3 regions of the Methylobacterium radiodurans genome follow, and region 3 is predicted to be linked to each of the others. Evidence: predicted binding sites of a transcription regulator. Region 3 holds the regulator's gene; each other region holds the start of a gene.
The links. Region 3 encodes LexA, which represses DNA repair genes until DNA is damaged. Its sites were predicted from a motif close to TGTTCNNNNTGTGTTCNG; they were not measured.
Positions count from the first base shown of each region.

Region 1 (9,836 bases), 2.0 Mb from region 3:
CCTGCGCGACGTGCAGGATCTCGAGGTGGCCAAGGAGGCCCTGGCCGCCCGCCTCGTCGCGCTCGGTAAGGCGCACGACATCCTGCTCACGGGCGATTCCGAGGGTGCCGCGATGGCGGCGGTGATCGCGGGCGCGCTCGCGCTCCACGATGACGGTCGGCCCGGACGTTTCGCGCTGAGCGGGCCGCCGGTGGCGGTCGGGCCGCGGGCCGCCCTGTCGCTCGCGCTGATGATCCACGAGCTCGCCACCAACGCGGCGAAGTACGGCGCCCTGTCCCTGCCCGACGGCCGGATCGCGGTCGCGTGGTCGGTCGTGCCGGACGGGGCGGACGCAACCGTCAATCTCGCCTGGACGGAGCGGGGCGGACCGCCCGTCGTTCCACCCGCGCATCGCGGTTTCGGCTCGCGGCTGATCGAGCGGGGGCTCGCCGGCGCGGTCGGCGGCGCGGTGAGCCTCGACTACGCGCCCGAGGGGCTGGCCTGCCGGGTCGCCGCCCCCCTCAGCGGCTTCCAGGCCGCCGAGTAGGCGCGCGCCGACCTCGGACCTTATCGGACTTCTGAAGAACGGCTCAGGCCGCCCGCACGGTCGCCAGAAACCCGCCGACCGCTGCCCGCAGGTCGCTCGCCTGCCGGGAGAGTTCGGCGGAGGCGGCGAGCACCTGGGCCGAGCCTGCGCTCGCGGTCGCCGCCGTCTCGCTGACGCCGGCGATATGGGAGGAGACGGTGCGGCTCCCCTGCGAGGCCTGCGCGGTGGTGCGGGCGATCTCGACGGTCGCGGCCCCCTGCTCCTCGACGGCCGCCGCGATGTCGCCGCCGATCCGCGAGAGGCGATGAATGACCCCGTTGATGCCGCCGATCGCCGCGACCGAGGCGTCCGTGGAACTGGTGATCTCCGAGACCTTCGCGCCGATCTCGGCGGTCGCCCGCGCGGTCTGGCCCGCGAGGTTCTTCACCTCGGCCGCCACCACCGCGAAGCCGCGACCGGCCTCGCCCGCGCGCGCCGCCTCGATCGTCGCGTTGAGCGCCAGCAGGTTGGTCTGGTCGGCGATCTCCGAGATCAGGCCGACGATCTGGCCGATGCTGCCCGCGGCGTGCGCGAGGCGCTGGACCTCGCCGGACATCGCGGCGGCGTCGCGCTCGGCCTCGGCCGAGAGGCCCGCCGAGGTGGAGGCCTGGGCGGCGATCTCGCGCACGGAGGCGGACAGCTCCTCGGTCGCGGCCGCGACGGTGTCGGCCGACAGCGCCGCCTCCTGCGAGGCGCTGGCGACCTGGCGGCTCAGCGCGGTTGTCTCCTGAGCGGCCTGCGCCATCGCGGTGGCGGCGGTCTGCAACTGGCCCGCGGCCTCCGACACGGCCCCGACGATGCCGCCGACCTGTGCCTCGAAGCCGTCGGCGATGTCGAGCACGGCCCGCCGCTGCGCCGCCGCGGTCTCCGCCGCGCTCCGCTCCCGCTCCGCTCGGTGGGCGCGGCCCTCGGCCACGCTCGCTCGGAACGCCTCGGCGGCCAGCGAGAGGGCGCGGACCTCGCGCGGGCCGCCCTGCGGGATCGTCACGTCCTCCTCGCCGCGCCCGATCGCGCCGAGCACCGTCGCCATCCGGGTCAGCGGCCGGGCGATGGCGCTGCCGAGGCCGAGCGCGAGCCCGGCGGAGAGCGCTAGGGTGGCGAGCCCGGCTGCGAGCCAGAGGGCGAGCGCCTGGTCGGCCCCGGCCCGGATCGCGTCCGCTGCCGCGACGAGTTCGGCGCTCAGGCGGTCCTCGACGCCCTTGAGCCCGTCGATGCGCTGCGTCGACAGACCGAACCAGTGCGGCGCGTCGCGGAAGGCCAGGGCCTCGCCCGGCGCCGTGTCGAGGGCGAGCCGGCGCAGGCGCACCACCTCGCGCGCCGGCGCGGTCGCCTCCACGGCGTCGAGGAGGGCCGCCTGCTCGGGCGTCGCGCCGGCCCGGAACTGGGCCTCGGCCCCCGTCTGGCCGGCGCCGAGCGCGGCGAGGCGCACCAGCCCCGCCTGGTCGAGCCGCCCGGCCGCGAAGGCGGCGGAGGCCGCCGCCCGCTCCTGGCCGGCATTCTCCTTGAGGATGAGGAAGGCCGCGTAGGCCGCCGCGCGGCCGGCGATGCTCGCCTCGCTCACGAGGCCCGCCATCCCGCGCACGATCCCGAGCCCCTCGCTGATCGCACCGGTGTAGAAGGCGACGGCCTGCGGCGGGGAGAGCCCGAGCCCGTCCACGCTCCGCCGATGGGCCGCGATCCCGCCGAGCGATTGCGCGAAGCGCGCGCCCCGCCCGCCGAGGATCGGGTCGTTCGCCGCCTCGGCGAGCCCGGTCAGGGCCGCGTCGGTCCGCGCGCGCTGGGCGGCGAGTTCCGCGCCGAACTGCGCGCCCTTCGAGCCGACGAACAGGCTGGACGCACCCCGCTCCCGCTGCGCCTCGTGCACGAAGGCGCTGATGCGGGTCGCGAGCCCGGCCAGATCCGCGATCCGCGCCATCTCGGTCCGCTGCTCCGCCCGCTCGGACACCGTGATCGCCGTCACAGCCCCGAAGGCGAGGCAGGGCGCGAGCGCCACCGCGACGATGCGCCCGCGCAGAGACGCCAGAAAACCCCCAGTCATGGCCCTTTCGCCTTTTTTCGCTTTCCTCTTTCGCTAAGCTCTGCAGCTTCCGGCATGAAGGAATCCTTGCAGCGGTGGGTGATGCTCAACTTAAGTGCATCTTGCATCCCGTTTGGTCCAATCCATCGCATATCCAATCTCGCGTCCGATGATTCTGCGGCTATACGTGCGCTCCCATTACAGCTTGGCCGGTCCCTGGCGTCGAAGCGGGGCGGCATCTGTCCCCTGCCCACGATCCCGTGCGCGGGATTGTGGCTGTACCCTTTTCGTTCTAAGGAGGCCCGACGATTCGGCTGAGGCTTGCGCGTCGCCCCGCCTTGTCACCGGCGCGGCGCGTCCGACATGAGCGGCAGGGCGCAGGCCGCCCCGCCCGAACGCCGCCGCACGAAGACGCCCCGAAAGACCGCCCGCCCATGGCCAAAGCCAACGTCGCCGCGAAGAACTCGGCCGGCAAGTCCGGTACCAGCAAGTCCGGCGCCGGCAAGGTGACCCGCAAGGCGGGCAGTGCCGCGGCCGAGACGGCCGACGCGATCAAAACGGCTACAAAGGCGGCTACGAAGGCGCGGGTCGCAGCGCCGGCCTCCAGGGTGGCCGAGGCCGAGGACCGGTTCGACCGGCTGTTCGAGGGCGCCGCACCCGGCGATCGGCGCGTAATCGCGGTGCGCGGCGCGCGCGAGCACAATCTCAAGAACGTCGACCTGACGATCCCGCGTGACAAGCTGGTGGTGTTCACGGGCCTGTCCGGCTCCGGCAAGTCGTCGCTGGCCTTCGACACGATCTATGCCGAGGGGCAGCGCCGCTACGTCGAGTCGCTCTCGGCCTACGCGCGCCAGTTCCTGGAGATGATGGCCAAGCCCGATGTCGATCAGATCGACGGTCTCTCGCCGGCCATCTCCATCGAGCAGAAGACCACCTCGAAGAACCCGCGCTCGACGGTCGGCACCGTCACGGAGATCTACGACTACATGCGCCTGCTCTGGGCGCGGGTCGGCATTCCCTACTCGCCGGCCACCGGCCTGCCGATCGAGAGCCAGACGGTCAGCCAGATGGTCGATCGCGTCCTGGCCCTGCCGGAGAAGACTCGGCTCTACCTGCTGGCGCCCGTGGTGCGCGGGCGCAAGGGGGAGTACCGCAAGGAGATCGCCGAGTACCAGAAGAAGGGCTTCCAGCGCCTGCGCATCGACGGCGAGTACTACGCCATCGACGACGTGCCCAAGCTCGACAAGAAGCTGAAGCACGATATCGACGTCGTGGTGGACCGGATCGTGGTGCGCGACGATATCGGCTCGCGGCTCGCCGAGTCGTTCGAGACGGCGCTGGATCTCGCCGACGGCATCGCCGACATCGAGTTCGCCGACGCGCCCGAGGGCGAGGCGCCACGCAAGATCACCTTCTCGTCGCGCTTCGCCTGTCCGGTCTCCGGCTTCACGATTCCCGAGATCGAGCCCCGGCTGTTCTCGTTCAACAACCCGTTCGGCGCCTGCCCGACCTGCGGCGGCATCGGGCACGAGATGCGCATCGACCCCGAACTCGTGATCTCGGACGGGGCGCTGAGCCTGAAGCGCGGCGCGGTCGCGCCCTGGGCGAAGTCCACCTCGCCCTATTACGGCCAGACGCTCGACGCGCTCGCCAAGCATTTCGGCTTCAAGACCACGACCCCCTGGGACGAGTTGGCGGCCTCGGCCCGCGCCGTGGTCCTCTACGGCACGGGCGAGCAGGCGGTGCGCTTCGCCTACGACGACGGCACGCGCGCCTACGGGGTCACGAAGCCCTTCGAGGGCGTGATCCCCAACCTCGAGCGCCGCTACAAGGAGACCGACAGCGACGCCGCCCGCGAGGAGATCGGCCGCTTCATGAGCGAGACGCCCTGCGCGGCCTGCGCCGGCAAGCGTCTGAAGCCCGAGGCGCTCGCGGTGAAGATCGACATGCAGGACATCGCCGCGGTGACGGCGCTCTCGGTCTCGGACGCGCATCGCTGGTTCTCAGACCTGCCCAAGAAGCTCACCGCGAAGCAGAACGAGATCGCCGTCCGCATCCTGAAGGAGATCCGCGACCGCCTGACCTTCCTGGTCGATGTCGGTCTCGAATACCTGACGCTCGCGCGCGGCTCCGGCTCGCTGTCGGGTGGCGAGAGCCAGCGCATCCGCCTCGCCTCGCAGATCGGCTCGGGGCTGACCGGCGTGCTCTACGTGCTGGACGAGCCCTCGATCGGCCTGCACCAGCGCGACAACGAGCGCTTGCTCGGCACGCTGAAGCGCCTGCGCGATCTCGGCAACTCGGTGATCGTGGTCGAGCACGACGAGGACGCGATCCTGCAGGCCGACTACGTGGTCGATGTCGGCCCGGGCGCCGGCATCCACGGCGGACGCATCATCGCGCAGGGCACGCCGCAGGAGGTGCTGGCGCACCCCGATTCACTGACCGCCAAATACCTGACCGGCGCGCTCTCGGTGCGCACGCCCGCCACGCGCCGGAAGGGCCGCAAGGGCAAGCTCGCCCTCTACGGCGCGCGCGGCAACAATCTGCGGGACGTCGACGTCGAGATCCCGCTCGGCACCTTCACCTGCATCACGGGCGTCTCGGGCGGCGGCAAGTCGACCCTCATCATCGACACGCTCTACAAGGCGGTGGCGAAGAAGCTGAACGGCGCCCTGGAGCACCCGGCCCCCTACGGGCGGCTGGAGGGGCTGGAACACCTCGACAAGGTCATCGACATCGACCAGTCGCCGATCGGGCGCACGCCGCGCTCGAACCCCGCCACCTATATCGGCGCCTTCACGCCGATCCGCGATTGGTTCGCTGGCCTGCCCGAGGCCAAGGCCCGCGGCTACCAGGCCGGGCGCTTCTCCTTCAACGTGAAGGGCGGGCGCTGCGAGGCCTGCTCGGGCGACGGCGTGATCAAGATCGAGATGCACTTCCTGCCCGACGTCTACGTCACCTGCGACGTCTGCAAGGGCAAGCGCTACGACCGCGAGACGCTGGAGGTGAAGTACCGCGAGCGCTCCATCTCCGACGTCCTCGACATGACGGTCGAGGAGGCGGCCGAGCTGTTCAAGGCGGTGCCCTCGATCCGCGACAAGATGGAGACCCTGAAGCGCGTCGGCCTGCACTACGTCCGGGTCGGCCAGCAGGCGACGACGCTGTCCGGCGGCGAGGCGCAGCGCGTGAAGCTCTCCAAGGAGCTCTCGAAGCGCGCCACGGGACGAACACTCTATATCCTGGACGAGCCGACCACGGGCCTGCACTTCCACGACGTGGCCAAGCTGATGGAGGTGCTCCACGAACTCGTGAACCAGGGCAACACCGTCGTGGTGATCGAGCACAACCTGGAGGTCATCAAGACGGCTGACTGGGTGATCGACATGGGGCCCGAGGGCGGCAGCGGCGGCGGACAGGTCGTCGCCCAGGGCACGCCCGAGCAGATCGCCCGGGTAGGCGGCAGCCATACCGGCCGGTTCCTGCGCGAGGTGCTGGAGCGCCGCCCGCTCGCGGCCAAGGTGCCGGAGCGCCAGCCGCCCGCGGCGCGGCGCGACGCGGCCGAGTAGCAGACTCGCGCCTCCCGCGGGGGGGTGATTCTCCGGGCTGCCGGCTCGATTCGGAGCGGCGCGCGGACTGTCCGCGTGCCGAAGCGGCACGAACCTGCTCCACGAGCGGGCAGCGCCCGCTCCCGCACCGGGGCGGCGGTGGCGACCCTCCCGGCCTTCCTTGCCGGATTCTCCCGGGCGGCCGCCCCGCGCAACAGCTTGACCATTCTGAGTTATTTTGCCGGGTCGTCCGCCGCGGCGGTGGCAGATCAGACAAGAACAGGTCCTTCGGCGCTGCGGCAGGAATGCGGCTTTTGCGCAACGCTGCGAGCGCTTCTGCCCGCCGGGCAGGCATTCCACTGTCCTTCCGAGGCTTCGTGTAGAATAGTCCCAATCGTTGAGACTTGGGGTGGCGCCGTAAGGGGGCACCCGGCACCGGGCGATTCGGGGGCTGCACGGCAGCGGACCGGAACCGAAGTGCCGGGGCTGCGGGACGGAGGCCAGGGATCCTTGGGAAGGAACGATAACATGATGAAGAAGTGGCTCGCAGCCGGCGCGCTCGCGCTCACGGCCGGCGCGACGGCGACGCCGGCGCTCGCTCAGACGACCACGGTGCCCGGTGAGCAGGTCGGCCTCGCGGCCGCCGCGCCGCTCCCGGAGGGTATCTACGCGATCAACACCTTCACCTACCGCCGTCCTGATGCGCCCTCCTCGGCGCTGTCCGGCTCCGCCGACACGGCGGTCAACATCCCGCTGCTGGTCTGGTCGACCCCCTGGCGTCCGCTCGATGCGAACCTCCGGTTCCTCGTCGCCGCGCCGACGGTCTTCGCCTTCACGCGCAACCCGGCCGGCGTCGCCAACCGCGACATCTCGATCAACGTCGGCACCTTCGTGTCCGCCCAGCTGGCTTGGGACCTCGGCGGCGGCTTCAGCACCGCCCTGCTCGGCGGCGTGTACCTGAACGACCTGAACGGCGACCGCGGCTCGCTCTGCAACCCCGCTGCTCTGACCCCCCTCTGCACCCCGGTGCTGCCGCAGCTCTCGTCGAACACCTACCGCTTCGGCGTCGCCGGCAGCTACACCGCCGACGGCTGGAACATCACCGCCAACCTGACGGCCAACATCTACGACTCGCCCGGCCGCTTCCCCGGCCGCGTCGGCGGCCTGATCGGCCCGATCAACATCTCCGACGCGCTGAACATCGACCTCACCGCGACGAAGAAGTTCGGCAAGCTCGAGATCGGCGCCGTCGGTTACGGCACGTTCAACTTCGACATCGGCCCGCTGTCGGCCGCTGCCGGCAACCGCGGCCGGTTCGCCCTCGGCGGCCTCATCGGCTACGATTTCGGACCCTTCACCGCCCAGCTCTACGTCGCCCGCGACGTCGCCACCGGCGCCCGCTACCTGGACGCCCTCGGCCGGACCCGCGACAACTACTCGACCGACGGCTGGTTCCGCATCATCGCCCCGCTCTACACCGCGGCGGCCCCGGCTGCCCCGATCGCCCCGGCTCCGCTGGTGCGCAAGTACTGATCGCCGGTTCGGGCGCCTTCGGGCGCCCGTCCATCGCGCTTCGGAAGAGCCGCCCGGTTATCGCCGGGCGGCTTTCTCATTTTTCGTCCGGCGTCGAATCCGATCGGCCGAAACGGCTGTCGGCGGCGCGGCGGTGTCCTATCTCAGCGCGGATCCCCAGGCCGGGACCTTCCCGGCAGGGCCGGAGACGCGAGCGGCGGGTGAGCGGCATGAGTAGCCAGGGCGACTGGAAGATCCCGGCATCCGTCCAGCCAAAGGCCGCCGACTACCACTACGACCTCGAACGGGCGGTCTCTGCCGTCGTGGCACTGTCGACCCGCATCCCGGAGACCGCCTTCACCGCGGAGGTGCTGGGCACCGAGCGGGCCGGCAACGGCGTGGTGATCCGCGATGACGGCCTCGTCCTCACCATCGGCTACCTCGTCACCGAGGCCGAGACCGTGTGGCTGACCACCCATGACGGCCGCTCGGTGCCCGGCCACGTGATGGGGTTCGACGCCGCCACCGGGTTCGGTCTCGTGCAGGCGCTCGGGCGGCTCGACGTTCCGGTCCTGCGGCTCGGCGATTCCCGTACCCTCAAGGTCGGCGACCGCGCGGTGGTTGCCGGTGCGGGCGGGCGCTCCCGGGCCGTCTCCGTCGAACTCGTCGCCCGGCAGGAATTCGCCGGCTACTGGGAATACGTCCTGGACGAGGCGCTCTTCACCGCGCCGTCCCACCCGCACTGGGGCGGGACCGCCCTGATCGGGCCGGAGGGCGAACTTCTGGGCATCGGCTCGCTGCAGTTGCAGCAGGGCGGGGGCAGTGCCCGCGCGATCAACATGGTGGTACCGATCGAGCTCCTGCCCCCGATCCTCGACGACATCATCGCGCGCGGCCGGCCGAACCGGCCGCCCCGGCCGTGGCTCGGCCTCTACGCGACGGAGAGCGACGAGGGCCTTGTGGTGATGGGGCTCGCCGACAACGGCCCGGCCGAGAGCGCCGACCTGCGGATCGGCGACCTGATCGAGGCCGTGGCGGGCGAGCCGGTCGCCGATCTCGCGGATCTCTTCCGCAGCGTCTGGGCGCTGGGCGAGGCGGGCGTGCGCGTGCCGCTGACCGTGCGGCGCGACGGGCGCACGCTGAAGCTCACGGTGGTCTCCGGCGACCGCGAGCGCTTCCTGATCAGCCCGCCGCTGCACTGAGCCGTCCGGCGCTGTCGGTGCGGCGCAGAACCCTCGCCCGCAGTCTCGCGTTGAGCATCCCGCGAGGCTTTTCCTGACCGAAGGCTAGCTTCGCCTATCAGCGCCGGTTCATCCGCACGGGTGCAGCTTCCCCTGCGCCGTCCGGAGCCTCCGGCCCGGATATCAAGGAGATCCGTCATGACGCATGTGAACGCGCCGCGCACGCGCGTGCTCGGTCTGGCCGCCCTCGTCGCGGGCGGCCTCGCTCTCGCAGGGCCGGCCAGCGCCGCACCGCTCGCCCCGGCCCCCCTCTCGGGCGAGGCGACGGTCCAGACGGTCGCGGGCGGTTGCGGTCCCGGCTTCCACCCGAATCCCTGGGGCGTCTGCCGCCCGAACTGGGGCCCCCGCCCCTATTGGGGCCCGCGACCCTACTATCGCCGTCCGATCGGCTGGGGACCGTACGGCCGACCCTATCCGCGCCCCTACCGGCCCTACGGCGTCTATGGCCCGCGCTGGTAGGCTCATCGGCCGAAGAACCAGGAAGGCACCTCGCACCGCGAGGTGCCTTTTTCCTTTGCAGGCCTGCCGGGCGGGCAGGTTCGGGAGAAGCTTTCCAAGCTCGTCCTGGCGCGAGATCGGTCACCCCGGTGGATTGCCGAAACCTTAAGCGGAACATGCTCTTGCTGCATATCAGCCGCTCGCCGCACCGACTCCTGCTGCGGTGCGGCGAGCCATATATGCGTTGCACCAATCACAGGCGGAGCTGCCCACGCAATGGGCGGCCTCGCCGTCAGCAGAGGTTCCGTTTTTCCATGGCCGCCGCCCGCAGCGTTCTGAACCGTGTCCGCGCCTACCTGCGCTACCGGGACACCGTCACGCAGCTCTCCCGCCTGAGCGACCGCGAACTCGCCGATCTCGGCATCAGCCGTCACGAGATCCGCGGCCTCGCGCGCCACTGACCGCGCCCGCCTTCCGCACCCGGCGGGCCCGTTGATTGAGGGCCCCCGCCTCCGCTA
Region 1 is NZ_CP029551.1:4,807,967-4,817,802, forward strand. It holds gene DK427_RS22605 (PAS domain-containing sensor histidine kinase) at 1-526, shown strand, start outside; gene DK427_RS22610 (methyl-accepting chemotaxis protein) at 570-2,603, opposite strand; gene uvrA (excinuclease ABC subunit UvrA) at 3,017-6,148, shown strand; gene DK427_RS22620 (transporter) at 6,656-7,660, shown strand; gene DK427_RS22625 (S1C family serine protease) at 7,870-8,841, shown strand; gene DK427_RS22630 (GCG_CRPN prefix-to-repeats domain-containing protein) at 9,019-9,339, shown strand; gene DK427_RS22635 (DUF1127 domain-containing protein) at 9,633-9,779, shown strand.
Region 1: uvrA (excinuclease ABC subunit UvrA) is a predicted target of LexA. The motif match lies at 2,860-2,877, and genes of this name have one in related genera.

Region 2 (9,836 bases), 520 kb from region 3:
CGCGCGTCCTGCGCACCGGGATCCCCGCGCGGCTGGCCGGCGAGATCGCCAGCACGGTGCTCTACGCGGGCGTCGCGACGCTGATCGCCGCAGCCATCGGCTTCCTGGTGGCGGCGAGCCCCCGGCTGCTGGCCCGCAAGAGCTGGGGGCCGGGCCTGATCCGGATCGCCGGGCTCGGCTACGCGCTGCCCGGCACCATCCTGGCGATCGGGCTGCTCGGGCCACTGGCGCTGGCGGACGGCGCCCTCGCGGATGCGGGACAGGCGCTGTTCGGCGCCGCCCCGGCCCTCGTCGGGCTCGGCACGGGGGGTGCCCTGGTCACCGCCTATCTGGTGCGCTTCCTCGGCATCGCGGTCGGCACCAGCGAGGCGGGTCTGGCGCGGCTGCCCGGCACCCTGCCGGACGCGAGCCGGCTCCTCGGGCGGGGCCCGCTCGGCACGCTCCGGCGGATCCAGCTGCCGCTCGCTTGGCCGGCGCTCCTCAGCGGGGCGCTCCTCGTCTTCGTCGATTGCGCCAAGGAATTGCCCGCGACCCTGCTGCTGCGCCCGCTCAACGTCGAGACCCTGGCAACCCACCTCTACGGCGAGGCGGCCCGGGGCACCTACGAGGACGGCACGGTCGCCGCGCTGCTGATCGTGCTGGTGGGATTGATCCCGGTGGCACTGATGCTGCGGGTGGATACGCGGGAGCGCAGAACCGACAGAGCCGGCTAATCGACGGCCAGCCTGTAGCCGACGCCCCGCACCGTCTGCAGCAGCAGGGGGTTGGCCGGATCGACCTCGATCTTCCGGCGCAGGCGGTTGATCTGCACGTCGACCGCCCGCTCGGCCACGGCGCCCACGCCGCCGGAGAGCTGCTCGCGCTCGACGTTGCCGCCGGCCGCCGCGGCCAGGATCGTCAGGAGTTCCCGCTCGCGCTCGGTGATGCGGATCACCTCCTCGCCGCGCCGCAGCTCGCCCCGGTCGGGCCGGAAGACGAAGGGGCCGAAGGTCACGGGCTCGGTGCCGTTCGCGGGGCGCGCCGCCTGCGAGCGGTTGATGATGTTGCTCAGTCGCAGCGTCAGCTCGCGCGGCTCGAAGGGCTTCGGCAGGTAGTCGTCGGCGCCGATCTCCAGCCCCATGACCCGGTCGTTGGTGTTGGAGCGGGCGGTCAGCATCAGGATCGGGACCCGCGAGGTCTCGCGCACGCTGCGGGCGTAGTCGAAGCCGTTCTCGCCCGGCATCATCACGTCGAGCACCATCGCGTCGAACAGCAGGCTCTGGGCCTTGGCCCGGGCCTCGGCCGCGCTCGCCGCGCTCGTCACGCGAAAACCCTGGTCGGCAAGATAGCGGGAGAGAAGCTCGCGCAGGCGCCGGTCGTCGTCGACGACGAGCACGTGCGGGGCGGATTCGGGCAGCTCGGCGCGCGCGGCTCCCATCAGGCGGCGTCCTGCCCGAGGATCTTCTCGTCCATCGGGTCGCCGGTCTCGCCGATGCCCTCGCCGATGCCCTCGCCGATGCCCTCGCCGATGCTTTGCTCGCCGACGCCTTGGCCGCGCCGGGCCATCAGGCGGCGCACCGCCGCGCGCTCGTCGGGCTCGATCATCGCGAGCAGGAAGGCTTCGGGCGACCCGCCGGCGCCGCCCGGCATGGCGAGCGCCCGGGCGAGGCGCCGGGCCTGCACCCGGGTCAGCTCGGCGGCGAGCGTCGCCCCGGAGCCGGAGCAGAACAGCAGGCGCTGGCGCCGGTCGCTCGTGCCGGTGCGCTGCACGATGTAGCCCTGCTCGATCAGGTCCTTGAGGACGCGGTTGAGGCTCTGCTTGGTGATGCGCAGGATGTCGAGGAGTTCGGCGATCGTCAGGCCCGGGTAGCGATCGACGAAGTGCAGCACCCGGTGATGCGCACGGCCGAAGCCGTACTCGGCCAGGATCCGGTCGGGGTCGCCGACGAAGTCGCGGTAGGCGAAGAACAGGAGTTCGATCAGGTCGTCGCTGCTGCAGGCCGTCTCGCGCGGGCTCGCCGCGGCGCCGGCCAGCTCCCCGGCGGCGTCCACGGTCCGGTCTGCGCGCGGCGGCTCGCGTGTCACGTCTCTGTCGATCCCGATATAAGTCAGTCTCGTTGACATATTTCAGCCCGGTTGGTACCCGTCAACCCTGCCCGGCCGGGCGATCCGGCCGGCGCGAGCCAGCCTCGCGGATTCGGCGCTTGACGGATCCGCCCCACCCGGCGCACCCCGCGTTCCGCCAGACATGCCCGGCCCTCCGGAGGGCCGCCACCAGGAAGACCCTGCCGATGTCCGTCATCCCGTTCGACCAGCGTGAAGGCACCATCTGGTTCGACGGCGCCATGGTGCCGTGGCGGGAGGCGAAGATCCATGTGCTGAGCCACGGTCTCCACTACGGTTCCTCGGTGTTCGAGGGCGAGCGGGCCTACGGCGGGCGGATCTTCAAGAGCCTGGAGCACACCAAGCGCCTGCACCGCTCGGCCGAACTCCTCGACTTCAAGATCCCGTTCTCGGTCGAGGAGATCGAGGCGGCCAAGCAGCTCGTCCTCAAGACCAGCGGCCTCAAGGACGCCTATCTGCGCCCCGTCGCGTGGCGTGGCTCGGAGATGATGGGCGTCTCGGCCCAGGGCAACACGATCCATCTCGCCATCGCGGCCTGGGAATGGCCGAGCTACTTCGACGCCGCCACCAAGATGAAGGGCATCCGCCTCGACATGGCGGAGTACCGCCGCCCCGATCCCCGCACGGCGCCCTGCGCCTCGAAGGCGGCGGGCCTCTACATGATCTGCACGATCTCGAAGCACCGGGCCGAGAACCGGGGCTACGCCGATGCGCTGATGCTCGACTTCGAGGGCAACGTCGCCGAGTGCACGGGCGCCAACGTCTTCTTCGTGAAGGACGGCGTGATCCACACGCCCACCGCCGACCGCTTCCTCAACGGCATCACGCGCCAGACCGTGATCGAGCTGGCCCGCCGCCGCGGCGTCGAGGTGGTCGAGCGCCGCATCGCGCCCGAGGAGATGGCGGACTTCTCCGAGTGCTTCATCACGGGCTCGGCCGCCGAGGTCACGCCGGTCTCCGAGATCGGGCCCTACCGCTTCACCCCGGCCGCCCTCACCAAGACGCTGATGGACGACTACCTCGCCGAGGTGCAGCCGAAGGCCGAGGCCGCCTGAGGGGCCGATCCCTTCACTCCCGCCGGCCCCGCGCGATCTTCCTCCCCCCTCCGCGGGGTAGGGAGCGCGTCGGGCATGGTCGACCTCGCCCTGGTGAGGGGCGGCTCGCAGCCATCCCCCGCCGTCTCGCGGCCGCCGGGAACCCCCAAACGCCGGTCGCGTTGATAGGAACATTTCAAGAACGAAAGGTTCCCTCATGGCCAAGGCCGCCGCGAAGAAAGCCGCCGACACGCACGACGCCAACCCCAAGACCGACCCGAAGGATGTCTCGAACCAGATCAAGGATCCGGACCAGTGGACGACCGGCGGCGAGCCGATGACCGGTGCGCAAGCCTCCTATCTCAAGACCTTGTCGGAGGAGGCCAAGGAGCCGGAAGCCTTCGACCCTGAGCTCGACAAGGCGGAAGCCTCGAAGCGCATCGACGCCCTGCGTAAGGAAGCCGGCCGCGCCTGAGACCATCCGGCGCTCGCGCGCCGGCCGGACGCGCGTCGGCCAGCGCGGGTGCGCCTTCCCGCTCCTTCCCGCTTGAAGCACAATCTTTGTGCACTCTGCTCTGATCATGGGCTTGCACGTTGCAATCGAAATCTTGGCCTAGACTTGCGCGTTACAACCTCAGGGACTGGGAGTAAGAATTCGTTGAGAGATCCGGGCTATGGATGGGAGCATGCCCGGTCGAGGGCCGCGCGCCATCGCGCGTCCCGCTCTCGGAGGTTCCCGTGCTCGCACACGATTTCCTGTCGTTCCACGAGGCCGCCAAGCGGAACGGGGTGATCCTGTCCTTCGGCGGCGACCTCTCCGAAAGCGTGCTGTTCTCGCTCGGCGAGGTGCTGAAGCTGCGCATGCGCCAGGAGGAGACCGATGCGGGCGTGGCCAAGCGCGTCTTCGCGATCTTCGTCGAGCAGGCCCAGAACGTGATCCGCTACTCCGCCGACCGCATCCAGCCCGAGGCCGAGCCGCGTCCCGGCCGGGTCAGCAGCGGCATGATCGTGGTCGGCACCGAGGGTGAGCGCTTCTTCGTGGTCTGCGGCAACGAGGTCGGCAACGCCGAGGTACCACGCCTGCGCGAGCGGCTCGACCACCTGTCGGGCCTCTCGGGGGACGCGCTGAAGCAGTTCTACCGGGAGAAGCTGCGGCAGGCGCCGGACGAGGGCAGCCTCGGCGGCAGCATCGGCCTGATCGAGATTGCCCGACGCTCCAGCGCCCCGGTCGAGTACGACTTCCAGGCGACCGGCGCCGACCGCAGCCTGTTCTGCCTCAAGGCCTATATCTGAGGCCCGCCCGATGACGCGCATCCAGATCGCCGCGACCGACCGCTCGCCCGAGGTCGATTTCGACCTCGCCGCCGGCCGCCTGTCGCTGCGCGGCGAATCCTATCCGGAGGATGCCGCCGCCTTCTACGGGCCGCTGCTCCAAGCCCTGCGCGCCGATCTGGCCGAGGGGGGCCGAGCCCCCCTCACCTTCGAGGTCGGCCTCGCCTATTTCAACTCGTCGAGTGCCAAGGCGCTGATGAACCTGTTCATGCCGCTGGAGGACGCCGCCGCCGCGGGCCGGCCGGTCACGATCCGCTGGCTCTACGCCGAGGGCGACGACACGATCGCGGAGGCCGGCGAGGATTTCGCCGCCGATTTCGAGCACGCGGCCTTCGAACTGGTGATGGAGGCGCAGGTCTGATGCCCGGTAGCCGCGCCGCCGCGCTCAAGCGCGCCCAGGAGGCCGTCCTGCGTCCCGCGGGGGATCCGCCGCGCTCCACCGGACATTCGGCCGGGCATGAGGACGGCTTCAGCCTGTTCGACGCCGAAGAGGCCATTATCGGCCGCGCCGACGTGATGCTAGCGCGCCTCTCCGAGATGGCCGAGGGGGTCCAGGAACTCGCCGGCGCCTATCGGCGTGGGACGCGCGAGCAGCGCCGGCTCGTGCGGATGAGCGACCGCATGCAGCTCGACCTGCAGCGGGCCAACCAGCGCATGGCCGAGCAGCAGCGCGAACTCCAGGCCCTCAACGCGGCGCTCTCCGCCGAGATCGAGCACCGTGGGCGCCTCGAGGCGGAGCTGCGCCGCCTCGTCGACACCGACCACCTTACCGGCGCGCTGACGCGCCGCCGCTTCCTCGAGATCGCCGAGCGGGCCTGGCCGCGCACGGCCGGCGACGCCTGCCTGCTGGTGCTCGACCTCGACCGGTTCAAGCGCATCAACGACGGCCACGGCCATGCGGCGGGCGATGCCGCGCTCGTCGCCTTCGCGGCGACCTGCCGGGGGGCGCTGCGCGCGGGCGACGCCTTCGGCCGCATGGGCGGCGAGGAGTTCGCGGTCCTGCTGCCGGAGACCGGCCCGGCCGAAGGCCTCGCCCTCGCCGAGGGCCTGCGCCGCGCCGTGGCGGACACGCCCGTGCCCACCGAGGGCGGCATGCTCGCGATCTCGGTCAGCGTCGGTCTCGCCGCCTCCGCTGTGGGCGAGCCGCTGACCGAGGCCCTGAAGCGGGCCGACGAAGCGCTCTACGGGGCCAAGGACGGCGGCCGCGACCGGGTCCGGTGCGCCGAGAGCCGCGGGACGGACTGAGGCTCCCGCGCGACCCCGTTCGAGAACCCTCCGAGACGGTCAGGGAAGATCCCATGAGCAGCGCCGAGAGCAGCGCCGAGATCCCCTCCCCGGCGGCCCGGCGCGGCGGCCTGCGCGGTGCCGGGCCGATGCGGCGCGAGGACCTGCTGGACAATCTCGGCTTCGCCGACGTCCCGGCCGACGTGGCGGACGCGACCGCGATCATGGCCCCGGGCGCCCTGCGCGGGGCCGCGCGCGGTCACGATCTCGACAGCCTGACCCGCACGCTGTTCCTGCGGATCTACCCCGTCATCGCCGCGGTGGTGCTGCTGACCCAGGCCGGGATCGCCTGGGTCAACTACACCGACCAGATCCGCCTCTACACCGACCGGGCGAACATCCTGGCCTCGCTCACCGCCTCGGCCATCGCCCGGCCCGGCTGGGAGCGGGCGCCCGAGATCTTCGGGCCGCAGCTCCAGGCGCTCGCCCGCGATCCCGCCTTCCGCTACGCTGCCCTGCGCGACGGGGCCGGCACGCTCCTCGGCAGCGCGGGCGAGCGGCCGCAGGGGCGGGACTGGAACCGCGTTCAAGTGAGCGCGACGCTCGACGCGGCCGGTGACCGGTCCGGCAACCTCACGCTGGTGCTCTCCGCCGAGGCGTTGCGCGACAACGCCGAGCGGCAGGCGCTGCTCGCGCTCGGCACCAGCCTGGTGCTGATGCTGGCCTTCGTGGCGACGCTCAACCGTACCGTGCGCCGCCACGTCGTCGCGCCGCTGAAGCGCCTGCTCGTGGCGATGCGCAAGGTCGAGCACAAGCGCTGGACCACGGTCGATCTCGGCGGCGCCTACCGGCCGAGCAACGAGATCGACGCGATCTCCCAGGCCTTCAACAGCATGGTCGAGGGCCTGCAGAGCGGCGACGAGGCCAAGCGCCTGCTCCAGGCGCTGGAGCAGGCGCACGCCCAGCTCGAGACGGCCAACCGCCAGGTGATCGAGAGCATCGGTTACGCCCGCCGCATCCAGGCCTCGGTCCTGCCGGAGCGCACGGCCCTCGGCGGAAGCGTCGCGCTCGCCGTGCTGTACCAGCCGCTGCACCTCGTGGGCGGCGACTATTACTGGCTGGAGGAGATCGACGGCCTCTCGGTGATCGTGGTGGCGGACTGCACCGGCCACGGTGTGCCCGGCGCCTTCCTGACCCTGATCGTCGCCACCGCCCTCGACCGGCTGCTGCACGAGCGGGGCCTGCGCTCGCCCGCCGCGATCCTGGCCGGCCTCGACGCGATGGTGCGCGCCCAGCTCCGCCAGGACGGGCGCGGCGCCGAGTCCGACGACGGCCTCGATTGCGGCATCTGCGTCTGGGATCCGGCCGGGCGCAGCCTGCTCTTTGCCGGCGCGGGGCTCTCGCTCACGGCGATCCGGGACGGCGCCGTCGCGCAGGTTCGCGGCGGCCGGCGCGGCCTCGGCTATCCGCGCACCGGGCGAGAGGCGCTGCCCGAGGCCGACACGCCCGTGGCCGTCGAGCCCGGCACGACCTTCTACCTGATGACCGACGGCGTCACCGACCAGATGGGCGGCGCGCCCGGCGAGCGCCCGAGGCTCATGGGCCAGCGCGGCGTGGCCGAGCGCCTTCTCGCCCGCGCCGACGACGATCTGGACGCGCAACTCGCCGGGCTGGAGCAGGACCTGGCGGCCTACCGCGGCAGCCAGCCCCGGCGGGACGACATGACCCTGGTGGCCTTCCGGCTCCCCTGAGGCCCTGGCGTGACGTACGGCACCCGTCGGGCGCTCGCGCCGGGACGGCGGCCGGGCTAAGGGTTGGGCGCCTCCGCAGCCGACCCCGAGGTTTTTGCGCCCGCCATGGCAAGTCCCGCCGAACACGCGAGCTTCCTGCCGCCCGTCCTCACCTTCCTGTCGGCGGCAGTGATCGGCGTGCCCCTGTTCCGCCTCGCCGGGCAGAGCGCGGTGCTGGGCTACCTCGTGGCCGGCGTGCTGATCGGCCCCTCCGGCCTCTCGCTGATCGCCGAGCCCGGCACCGCCGCGAGCGTCGCGGAGATCGGCGTGGTGCTGCTCCTGTTCATCGTCGGGCTGGAGCTGCACCTCTCGCAGCTCGTCTCGATGCGGCGGGACATCTTCGGCCTCGGCACACTCCAACTTGCCCTCTGCGCCCTGGTGCTGGGGAGCGCCGGGATGCTCGCAGGGATCGGCCTCGGCGCCAGCGCCGTCATCGGCATCGCGCTCGCCCTCTCGGCGACGGCCGTCGCCCTGCAGCTCCTGGAGGAGCGGGGCGACCTCGGCACCGCCTACGGCAGCCGCGCCTTCGCGGTGCTGCTGTTCCAGGATCTCGCCGTCGTCGGCATCCTGGCGCTGATGCCGCTGATGGCCTCGGCGGGCGGGGGCGGCGACGCGCCCTGGCTCGGCGACGCCGCGCTCTCGACCGCCAAGGCGCTCGGGGCGATCGTCGCCGTGGTGCTGGTCGGCCGCTACGGCCTCAACCCGTTCTTCCGCCTGCTCGCAGCGTCCGGCGCCCGCGAGGTGATGACCGCCGCCGCCCTCCTCGTCGTGCTCGGCACCGCGCTCGTGATGCAGGAGGTCGGCCTCTCGATGGCGATGGGGGCGTTCCTCGCCGGCATCCTGCTCGCCGAGTCGAACTTCCGCCACCAGCTGGAGGCCGATATCGAGCCCTTCCGCGGCATGCTGCTCGGCCTGTTCTTCATGAGCGTGGGCATGTCGATCGACGGTGCGCTGGTGCGGGCGGTCTGGCCGGCTCTGTTCGGCGCGACCGCGGCCGCGATCCTGGTGAAGGTCGCGCTGGTGGCGGCCCTCTTCCGCCTGTTCGGCTCCGGCCCGCTCGACGCGGTGCGGGGCGCCGCCGTGCTGGCGCCGGCGGGCGAGTTCGCCTTCGTGCTCCTGCCGCAGGCGGAGGGGCTGGGGCTGACCGACGCCACGAGCACCCGCTTCGCCGTGGCGCTGGCCGCCCTCACCATGCTGGTTGGGCCGGTGGCGGCGAAGGGTCTCGACAAGGCGCTCGACGCCCTGCGCGCCCGGTCGGGCGGTCCGGACCTTCCCACCACCGACGTGATCGAGAGCGCCGAGACGCGGGTGCTGGTGATCGGCTTCGGCCGCTTCGGCCAGATCCTGACCCAGGTGCTGCTCGCCGAGGGCATCGCCGTCACGGTGATCGACAAGGACGTGGAGCAGATCCGCTCGGCCTCGCGCTTCGGCTTCCGGATCTACTACGGCGACGGCACCCGCCTCGACGTGCTGCGCGCGGCCGGTATCGGCCGGGCCGAACTCGTCTGCATCTGCGTGGACGACGCGGAGGCCGCGCTGAAGATCGTCGACATCGTGCACGAGGAGTTCGCGAACGTGCGCACCTACGTGCGCGCCTACGACCGCATGCACGCCGTCGAGCTGATGAACCGGGACGTCGACTTCCAGCTGCGCGAGACCTTCGAGTCGGCGCTTCAGTTCGGGCGCGCCACCCTGGAGGGGCTGGGCCTGCCGGCGGAGGCCGCGGCCGCCCGCGTCGAGGACGTGCGCAAGCGCGACGTCGCCCGCCTCGTTCTGCAGCAGGCCGGCGCGCTGCCGGATGGCAGCGGCTGGCTGCGCGGTACGGCACCCGCCGAACTGAAGCCCGAGCCGCTGACCGCCCCGCAGCGCCCGGCCCGTGCGCTGAACGCGGAGACCCGCGACATCATCGGCCACGACCGGCGCGAGGCCGCCGAGCGCCTGCTGGAGCGCCCTCCCCGGGACCCCGAGGCGGCGCCGGAGGAGGAGGTGCTGCTGGCGCGCGCGGAGGATCGGCGCGAATAGGTGAGGATGGGCTCAGCCCCCGTAGCCGTCCGCCTCCGTTCCGGCCCGACGCGTTCTGGTCATCGGGTGCCCGACAGGGCAGACTTGCGCTTTGGACGGGACGGCCCGCAGCGCGGGATCGGCCCGGCTCCGCGTCGGTATCAGCGAGGCCCCAGGCCATGTTCAACCCGCTCGACATGCTGCAGGGTCCTGGTGCTGCCGGGATGCAGGGCGTCGCCCAGCAGTTCGGCCTCAGCCCCGAGCAGACCCGCCGCGCCCTCGAAGCCCTGCTGCCGGCCTTCGCGATCGGGCTGCAGCGCATGGGGTCGAACGATCCCACCGGCTTCGCCAA
Region 2 is NZ_CP029551.1:745,554-755,389, forward strand. It holds gene DK427_RS03270 (ABC transporter permease) at 1-713, shown strand, start outside; gene DK427_RS03275 (response regulator) at 710-1,417, opposite strand; gene DK427_RS03280 (MarR family winged helix-turn-helix transcriptional regulator) at 1,417-2,064, opposite strand; gene DK427_RS03285 (branched-chain amino acid aminotransferase) at 2,271-3,158, shown strand; gene DK427_RS03290 (DUF3072 domain-containing protein) at 3,355-3,612, shown strand; gene DK427_RS03295 (SiaB family protein kinase) at 3,876-4,430, shown strand; gene DK427_RS03300 (DUF1987 domain-containing protein) at 4,441-4,830, shown strand; gene DK427_RS03305 (GGDEF domain-containing protein) at 4,830-5,714, shown strand; gene DK427_RS03310 (PP2C family protein-serine/threonine phosphatase) at 5,768-7,444, shown strand; gene DK427_RS03315 (monovalent cation:proton antiporter-2 (CPA2) family protein) at 7,550-9,505, shown strand; gene DK427_RS03320 (DUF937 domain-containing protein) at 9,664-9,836, shown strand, end outside.
Region 2: DK427_RS03290 (DUF3072 domain-containing protein) is a predicted target of LexA. The motif match lies at 3,325-3,342, and genes of this name have one in related genera.

Region 3 (9,836 bases):
CGAGGGCGACGCCAAGAAGGGCGACGTGATCGGCACGGCACGGCTCGCCGGCATCATGGCCTCGAAGCGCACCCACGAGTTGATCCCGCTCTGCCACCCGCTGCTCCTCTCCAAGGTGCGGGTCGACTGCGCGATCGACGATGACCTGCCGGGCCTCCGCGTGACCGCGGAGGTGCGAGTGCAGGGCCCGACCGGCGTCGAGATGGAGGCGCTGACCGCCGTCTCGGTCGCCTGCCTCACCGTCTACGATATGGTGAAGGCGGTCGATCGCGGCATGCGCATCGAGGGCGTGCGGCTCATGGCGAAGGACGGCGGCCGCTCGGGCGCCTACAGGGCCGAGGCGTGAGCGGCCCGATCCCGGTCGCGGAGGCGCTCGCCCGGATCCTGGCGAGCGTGCCCGGACCGGTCGAGGCCGAGGATGTTCCGCTCGGCCAGGCCGTCGGCCGCACGCTCGCGGCCGACGTGGCCGCCTCCCGCACGCAGCCCCCCTTCCGTGCCTCCGCCATGGACGGCTACGCGGTGCGGAGCGCCGACGCCGACCGGGCCGGCGCGTTCCTGCGGTGCGTCGGCACAAGCGCCGCGGGCCACGGCTTCCGCGGCGCGCTCGGGGCCGGCGAGGCCGTGCGGATCTTCACCGGTGCTCCCGTGCCGGAGGAGGCGGACGCGATCCTGATCCAGGAGAACGCCGAGGCCCAGGATGACCGGGTGCGCGTGCTGGAGCCGGTCGTGCCCGACCGCTTCGTCCGCCGCGCCGGGCTCGACTTCTCGGCCGGCGACACGCTCCTGCGGGCGGGCGAGACCCTCGACGCGCGCCGCATCGCGCTCGCCGCCGCCGCCGGGCACCCGGTTCTCGGCATGCGGCGCCGTCCCCGCGTCGCGATCCTGGCGACCGGCGATGAGCTGGTCCTGCCGGGCGAGCCGCCGGCCTGGGACCAGATCGTCGCCTCGAACACCTTCGCGCTCTCCGCCCTCGTCGGAGAGGCCGGCGGCGAGGCGATCGACCTCGGCGTCGTGCGCGACGACCACGCCGCCCTTGAGGACGCCTTCCGGCGCGCGCGCGAGGCCCGGGCCGACCTCCTGGTGACGCTCGGCGGCGCCTCGGTCGGCGACCACGACCTCGTCCAGGCGGCGCTGGCCAGGGAGGGCCTGGAACTCGGCTTCTGGCGCGTGGCGCTCCGCCCCGGCAAGCCGCTGATGCACGGCCGGCTCGGGCCCATGCTGGTGATCGGGCTGCCCGGCAACCCGGTCTCCTCGATCGTCTGCGGGCTGCTCTTCGTCCTGCCGGCGGTCCGCGCCCTGCTCGGCGACCCGCGTGCGGGCGAGGACCGCAGCGAGCCGGCGACCCTCGGCCGCGACCTCGAGGCCAATGACGGCCGCCAGGACTACATGCGGGCGACCCTGCGCACCGCGTCCGACCGCCTGCCGGAGGCGACGCCGGAGCGGCGCCAGGATTCCTCGATGCTCGCGGTGCTCGGCCAGGCCGAGGCCCTGCTGATCCGCGAGCCGCACGCCCCACCCGCGCGGGCGGGCGATCCCTGCCGCATCATACGTCTCGACCGCCGGCTGATCTGACGCGCGTGCGGGCGCTTTCGGAGCACCCGCTTGCGGAACACTTGCGGAACGTTTAACGTGTTCGTGGTTTGTTTCCGAAGCCGCGATTCTGCCTGTCCCGAATGCGAGTGCCGCCCGATGCTGACGCGTAAACAGCTGGATCTCCTGCGCTTCATCCAGCAGCGGATGCGCGAGAGCGGCGTGCCGCCCTCCTTCGACGAGATGAAGGACGCGCTCGACCTCAAGTCGAAGTCGGGCATCCACCGGCTGATCACGGCCCTGGAGGAGCGCGGCTTCCTGCGCCGCCTGCCGAACCGGGCGCGCGCCATCGAGGTGATCCGCCTGCCCGAGAGCCTCGGACCGGCGACCGCCGCCGCCGCGCCCGAGCCGCGCCGCTTCACCCCGAGCGTGGTCGAGGGTGGCCGGGCCAAGGCGGTGCCGCCCCGGCCCACCACGACCCAGTTCACCGACGAGCAGGGCCGCGCCGTCTCGATCCCGGTCATGGGCCGGATCGCCGCCGGTACGCCGATCTCGGCGATCCAGAACCAGAGCTCGGCCATCACCCTGTCGCCGGACTTCCTGGCGGGCGGCGAGCACTACGCCCTGGAGGTGCGCGGCGACTCGATGGTCGAGGCCGGCATCCTCGACGGCGACCTCGTGGTGATCCGCAAGCAGGACACGGCCAACACCGGCGACATCATCGTGGCGCTGATCGACGACGAGGAGGCGACGCTCAAGCGGCTGCGCAAGCGCGGCTCATCGATCGCGCTTGAGGCCGCCAACCCGGCCTACGAGACCCGCGTGCTCGGCCCCGACCGGGTGCAGATCCAGGGCCGGCTGGTCAGCCTCGTGCGCCGCTACTGACCGGCGCTACGGCTCGGAATCGTCCGGCACACCGGGCGGCTCGTCCCGGGAAGGCTCCGCGGCTGCCGGCTGCGGAGCCTTCTCTGTTTGCGGCGGCGGTCGGGCGACCGGCGACCAGGGCGCGGACCGGGCGGGATCCCGGGCGTGAAGGAGGACGAGCGTACCGTCCGGCATCACCCGCAGCGCAGTCGCCCCGTACCGGGTGAGATAGGCCCGATCGATCACGACAGTGGCGGCACATCCGGGCGGCGCGCCGAGCCCCGTGACGATCACCGCGGCGCGGGCGCAATCCTCGGCGAAGGCGCGCCGGTCGCGCACGAGGGCGACCGCCCGCCCGTCCGCGAGGTGACCGACGCAGCCGAGCCGGTCGCAGGTGCCGCCGCCCAGATCCGCGGGTTTGCGCCCGTCACCGTCCGCCTTCAGCCACTGCTCCAGCACGAAGCCCGAGGGGCGCCCGAGGGTGATCAGCCGACCGTCCGCGCCGCGCAGAGCCGCCCCGCCGCCCTGCCGGTCGACGTAGAGGTCGTGGCGCTCCGGCGCGGCGGCGAGCGCGAGCCCGCAGGCGCCCGGCAGGAGCGCGAGCCAGCGCAGGCCCGAGGCCGGCAGCGTCGCCAGCAGAAGCGCGGCGGCGAAGAGCCCGAGCGCCGCGCTGCCGAAGGCCGGCACGACGAGCGTTGCGCCGCCGAATCCCTCGATCCACCCGGAGATCGCCAGCATCCCCCGCACCGCCTGCCCCATCAGCCACCAGACCGGCAGGTCGAGGGCGAAGGGGTAGGCCAGGATGCCGAGCACGGCCGCCGGCATCACCGCGAGCGAGACCAGCGGCAGGGTCAGCGCGTTGCCGAGGAGCCCGAAGGGCTGCACGGTCTGGAAATGGTAGGTCGCGAAGGGGGCTGTGGCGATCTGGGCCACCAGGGTCGTGGCGAGCGTGCCGACCACCGCGGCGAGCACCGCGCCGTAGAGCCGACCGATCCGCCCCGCCCCCTCCTGCCGGAACAGCCCGCCGCCGACGAGCCGCGCGCAGGCGATCAGCCCGGCCACCGCCCCGAACGACATCTGGAAGCTCGGGCCGAGGAGCGCCTCGGGCTCGCGGGCGAGCGCGACGAGGGCCGCCAGCGCGAGGTTGCGCATCGAGAGCGCCGGGCGGTCCACGAGGATCGCGCCCAGCATGATCAGCGTCATCACGAGCGCGCGCTCGGCCGCGACGTCCCAGCCGGAGAAGACGCAGTAGGCGGTGACGCCGAGCATCGCGACGGCCGCCGCGATCTTCTTGATCGGCCAGAACAGGGCGAGGTGCGGCACCAGCGCCAGTCCCGCCCGGATCAGCCAGAACACCACGCCCGCCGCCAGCACCATGTGGAGACCGGAGATCGAGACGACGTGGTAGATCCCCGCCGCCCGCAGGGTCTCGCTGGTGGCGGGCGCGATCAGCCCGCGCTTGCCGGTGACGAGGGCGGCGGCGACCGCACCGGCCTGTCCGCCGGTCGCCTCGGCGATGCGCCGGGTGAGGGCATTGCGCGCCGCGTCCACGAGGGCGGTGAGACGCGCGGACAGGCCCGGCGCCTCGGCGGGTGAGCGCACCACGATCTTGCCGGTCAGTGAGCCCACCGCGCCGATGCCGCGAAACCATGCGTCGCGGGCGAAGTCGTAGCCGCCGGGCCGGGCGGCCTCCGGCGGAGGCAGCAGGCGCGCGGTCGCCTCGATCGCGTCGCCGGGCGTCACGGGCGGCGCCTTCTTGAACGACACCCGCACCCGCCGCGGGGTCTCCTCCGGGGTCAGCGCGCCGAAGCGGGTGACCCGGATCACCAGCCGGGCGCCCTCCTCGCGCTCCTCCAGGGATTCGACGAGGCCGGCGAGCGGCGCGATGGTGGTGCGGGCGAGGACCGGCCCCGCGACCCGCGAGACGCGCCAGGCCGCGGCCGCGAAGCCGAGGAGGGCCGCCGCCAACGCGAGCGCGAGAGCCAGGACGGCGGGCCGGGTGCCGAGCCGGGGTGTCAGCCCGAGGCAGAGGGCGGCCGCGCCGAGCGGCGCCGCGAGAGCGGGCGCGCCGTCCGCCAGACCGAAGAACAGGAGGATGCCGGCCCCGAAGGCGACGGCGAGCCAGGGGAACAGCCGCCGCTGCGCGGCCTCCGCGGCGAGGCAGCCGCCGACCCAGCCGCGGAGCGCCGGCAGGACGAGCCCGGGCGCGCGACGCAGCGGGACGCCGAGCACGAGGTTCCCGCCGCTTCCCCGCGCGCCGATCCGCTCCATGATCCGGGCCGTCCGTCAGCGCGTCGTGAACATTCACGCGGCGTCAACGCTTTCTTAACGCATCGGCGGGGCCATGCTACAGCCACTGCCGCCGCGCCCCACAGGGCCGGCCGCCCTATTCCCGTTCGCCCGCGAGCCCGCGCGTCTCCCAAGGCTCCGCGCGCCGCACCTGCACCCCGAGATCGATGTCGTCACCCGTCGTCACGCGCTTCGCGCCCTCGCCCACGGGCTACCTCCATATCGGGGGCGCCCGCACCGCGCTGTTCAACTGGCTCTACGCACGCCATCACGGCGGCCGGATGCTGCTGCGCATCGAGGACACCGACCGCGAGCGCTCGACCCAAGGGGCGATCGACGCGATCCTCGACGGGATGCGCTGGCTCGGTCTCGATTGGGACGGGGACGTGGTGTTCCAGTTCGCCCGCGCCGACCGGCACCGGGAGGTCGCCGAGAGCCTGCTCGCTGCCGGCAACGCCTATCGCTGCTACGCCACGGCCGAGGAACTCGCCCAGATGCGCGAGCAGGCCCGGGCCGCGGGCAAGCCCTCCCGCTACGACGGGCGCTGGCGCGACCGTGACCCGGCCGAGGCCCCGGCCGGCGCGCCCTACGTCATCCGGCTGCGCGCGCCCACCGAGGGCGAGACCGTGGTGGACGACGCGGTGCAGGGCCGCGTGACCTGGGCCAATCGCGACCTCGACGATCTCGTCCTGCTGCGCTCGGACGGCACGCCGACCTACATGCTGGCCGTGGTGGTGGACGACCACGACATGGGCGTCACCCAGATCATCCGCGGCGACGACCACCTCACCAACGCCGCCCGCCAGAGCCAGATCTATCGGGCGATGGGCTGGGACGTGCCGGCCATGGCTCATATCCCGCTGATCCACGGGGCGGACGGGGCGAAGCTCTCGAAGCGCCACGGGGCGCTCGGCGTCGATGCCTACCGCGACCTCGGATACCTGCCGAACGCGCTCCGCAACTACCTCGTGCGCCTCGGCTGGAGCCACGGCGACCAGGAGGTGTTCTCGACCGACGAGATGGTGGCGGCCTTCGACCTCAAGGCGGTCGGCCGCTCGGCCGCGCGCTTCGACTTCGCCAAGCTTGAGAACCTCAACGGCCTCTACATCCGCGGCACGGCCGATGCCGACCTGCTGGCCGCGATCGAGGCGATGCTGCCCCATGTCGGCCCGGCCCGCGGCCTCTCCGCTCCCCTGCCGGACGACCTGCGCGAGAAGCTGCTGGCGGCGATGCCGGGGCTGAAGGAGCGCGCCAAGACCCTGATCGAACTCCTCGACAGCGCCTACTACCTCTACGCGCCGCGTCCACTCGCCCTCGACGAGAAGGCCGCCGCGCTGCTCGTGCCCGAGGCCAGGGCGCGCCTCGCCGCGGTGCTGCCGCCGCTTGAGGCGCTGCCCGCGTGGGGAGCCGCCGAGACGGAGGCCGCCGTGCGCGCCTTCGCCGAGGGGGCCGGGGTGAAGCTCGGCCAGGTGGCGCAACCCTTGCGTGCAGCTCTCACCGGCCGCACCACCTCGCCGCCGCTCTTCGACGTGATGGCGGTGCTCGGGCGGGAGGAGAGCCTCGCGCGCCTGCGCGATCAGGCCGGGTGACTCCTGCGGGCTGCCGGGAATCGACCGTGCGGCCCGGATTTCGCTAGGCGTTCCGGGGCGGATGTCACCTGCCCCGTTGCTGGCGTCCGACCGATCCGCTAACCCGATGCACCTGTGAGCACCTGCAGCAAAATGCTTCCGGTGCCCCGAGTTCGGGCCAAGGCCTCGGGCCGCGGCACGTAGCCGGCAACGCACCCTCGTCAGGAGAGGTCGACGTCCCATGAGCGCATCCAGCAGCATTACGGTGGACGGGAAGCAGGTCGAGCTTCCGGTCAAGAAGGGGACCATCGGTCCGGACGTCGTCGACATCGGCAAGCTCTACGCCCAGACCGGTGCCTTCACCTTCGATCCGGGCTTCACCTCGACGGCCTCCTGCGAGTCGAAGATCACCTATATCGACGGTGACGAGGGCGTGCTGCTCTACCGCGGCTACCCGATCGAGCAGCTCGCCGAGAAGGGCGACTTCCTCGAGACCTGCTACCTGATGCTGTTCGGCGAATTGCCGACCGAAGCCCAGAAGGCCGATTTTGACTACCGGGTCACGCGCCACACCATGGTGCACGACCAGATGAACCGCTTCTTCTCCGGCTTCCGCCGCGACGCGCACCCGATGGCCGTGATGGTGGCCTGCGTGGGCGCGCTCTCGGCCTTCTACCACGACTCGACCGACATCTCGGACGAGCAGCAGCGGATGATCGCCTCGATCCGCATGATCGCCAAGATGCCGACGCTTGCGGCGATGGCCTACAAGTACTCGATCGGTCAGCCCTTCGTGTACCCGAAGAACGAGCTCGACTACACCTCGAACTTTCTGCGGATGTGCTTCGCAGTTCCGTGCGAGGAGTTCCAAGTCAACCCGGTCTTCTCGAAGGCGCTCGACCGGATCTTCATCCTGCACGCCGACCACGAGCAGAACGCCTCGACCTCGACGGTGCGTCTCGCGGGCTCGTCCGGCGCCAACCCCTTCGCCTGCATCGCGGCCGGCATCGCCTGCCTGTGGGGGCCGGCCCATGGCGGCGCCAACGAGGCGGCGCTGAAGATGCTGATGGAGATCGGCACGCCCGACCGGGTCGACGCCTACGTCGCCAAGGCCAAGGACAAGAACGATCCGTTCCGCCTGATGGGCTTCGGTCACCGGGTCTACAAGAACTACGATCCGCGCGCCCGCCTGATGCAGGCCACCACCCATCAAGTGCTGAAGGAACTCGGCAAGCAGGACGACCCGCTGCTCGAGGTCGCGGTGAAGCTCGAGGAGATCGCCCTCAAGGACGGGTACTTCATCGAGAAGAAGCTCTACCCGAACATCGATTTCTATTCGGGCATCACCCTGAAGGCGATGGGCTTCCCGACCGACATGTTCACGGTGCTGTTCGCCGTTGCCCGCACGGTCGGCTGGATCGCGCAGTGGGCCGAGATGATCGAGGATCCGTCCCAGAAGATCGGCCGGCCGCGTCAGCTCTATATCGGACCGGACCGGCGCGAATACGTGCCGCTGGAGCAGCGCGGCTGATCAGGGCCGCCACCATCGCACGCCCGTGAGAAGGGGCGGACGGCGCGGGCCGTCCGCCCCTTCTCCGTTCCGGACGCGGATCCTCACCGGCGCGGGAACGGTATGATGGTCGCTGAGGCGCGGACCATCCCGCTTCGGGGCGCCGTATCCGGTGCCGTCCTGCGGCGCTGGAGCGCCGCCGCGATCAGCCGCTTGGCCTTCGGCGAGAAGCGCCGCCTGCGCAGCCAGTTCGGTAGAAACGCCGCCCGCTGATCCATTACACGCCCCGCGTCGAACACACTTCCCGTGTGCGACGAGACGACATGATCCGGGGCAGAAAAAAAATGACTGTCCGTCCCAATCTTAGCGCAGAACGTCTCATCCTAGCCTGGGTGATGGCGTTGGGACCTCTGCTTGACCCGGCGCACGGACCGGTGGGCGACGCCGCGCACGTTCCAGCGGCGAAGATAGTTCTTCATCTTCGCGCAGAAACGGCGCAAGCAGACGTTTCCGTGAATACAGCAAAAGAGAACACGATTTTCTTGACGCAGCGCGAAGATCGACAATAGATTTTCAGCGCTGCGGCAGCCCGAAGACGATTACGGCATGGTCTTTCCGAAGATCCGTGCTGAGCCGTGGATCAGGGCAGCGGCACGCACACGACAGTTTCATCAAGATCCAAGACGTGACCTGCGTGTCGGCGGCGGAATCGACCGTCCCGGCCCGAAGAGCTTCGCCTGCCTCATTCCGGAGCCTATCCCGTGCTGCGCCAATCCGCTCGCCTGCTCGCCCTCGCCGCAGGCACCCTCCTGCCCCTGTCCCAGGCCCTCGCGCAGGAACCGGCGGCCAGGCCTGCCGGGCCGGCCGCCATCAAGGCCGACCCGCAGGACAGCCCCCTCGTCTCGACCGAGTGGCTGGAGAAGAACCTCGACGCCAAGAAGGTCCGGATCGTCGAGGTCAGCGTGGAGCCGGGCGTGTTCGAGCGCGGCCACATCCCGGGCGCCCAGAACGTCGTCTGGCACACCGACCTCGTCGAGACGGTGAGCCGCGACATCGCCGGCCCCGAGAAGTTCACCGCCCTGGTGCGGCGCCTCGGCATCGACCGGGACACCACGGTGGTGCTCTACGGCGACAACAACAACTGGTTCGCCGCCTGGGGCGCCTGGGTCTTCGCCCAGTACGGCCTCGTCGACAACGTGAAGCTCCTCGACGGCGGCCGCAAGAAGTGGGAGGCCGAGAAGCGGCCGCTCGACACCCGCAGCGCCGACGTCGCGGCCTCCGGCTTCACCCCGGCGTCGGCCTCGCCCGCCCTCCGGGCCCGCTTTAGCGACGTGCTGGCGGTGGCGAAGAAGGAGCGCGACGAGCAGATCCTCGACATCCGCTCGCCCGACGAGTTCAGCGGAAAGATCATCGCGCCGGCCGGCGTGCAGGAACTCGCGATCCGCGCCGGCCACATCCCGGGCTCGGTCAACGTGCCCTGGGGCAAGGCGGTGAACGCGGACGGCACGATCAAGTCCCCGGCCGAACTGAAGGCGCTCTACGCCGCCGCGGGCATCGACGGCACGAAGCCGATCATCACCTCCTGCCGCATCGGCGAGCGCTCCAGCCACTCGTGGTTCGTGCTGAGCCGGATCCTCGGCTATCAGGCCCGCAACTACGACGGCTCCTGGACCGAGTACGGCAACGCGGTCGGCGTGCCGGTGGTGAATCTCGCCGGGACGGTCTGGGGCGGCAAGTGACGGACAGCCTCGCGGAGGGGGCGGCCCCCCTCCCCCGGCCCTACGCGCCCGCCGGCTCCGCCGCGCGGGCGCTCCCGCGCCGGCTCGCGCCGCTCGGCCTCGCGGCGGTTCTCGCGGCGGCGGCGTGGTGGCTCGCCGGGCAACCCGGGGGGACGCGGCTCGCCCTGTCGCTCACCTTCGGCGCGCTGTTCGGCTTCGTGCTGCAGCGCAGCCGGTTCTGCTTCTACTGCCAGTGGCGGGACTTCCTGGTGGAGGGCGACCCGCGCGGGCTGCTGGGCATCCTGGCGGCGCTCGCCGCAGGGCTTGCCGGCTACGCGGTCGTCCTCGGCGCCTGGA
Region 3 is NZ_CP029551.1:1,263,718-1,273,553, reverse strand. It holds gene moaC (cyclic pyranopterin monophosphate synthase MoaC) at 1-346, shown strand, start outside; gene DK427_RS05635 (molybdopterin molybdotransferase MoeA) at 343-1,572, shown strand; gene lexA (transcriptional repressor LexA) at 1,690-2,415, shown strand; gene DK427_RS05625 (ComEC/Rec2 family competence protein) at 2,422-4,665, opposite strand; gene gltX (glutamate--tRNA ligase) at 4,851-6,272, shown strand; gene gltA (citrate synthase) at 6,493-7,782, shown strand; gene DK427_RS26085 (hypothetical protein) at 7,885-8,034, shown strand; gene DK427_RS05610 (sulfurtransferase) at 8,523-9,500, shown strand; gene DK427_RS05605 (YeeE/YedE family protein) at 9,497-9,836, shown strand, end outside.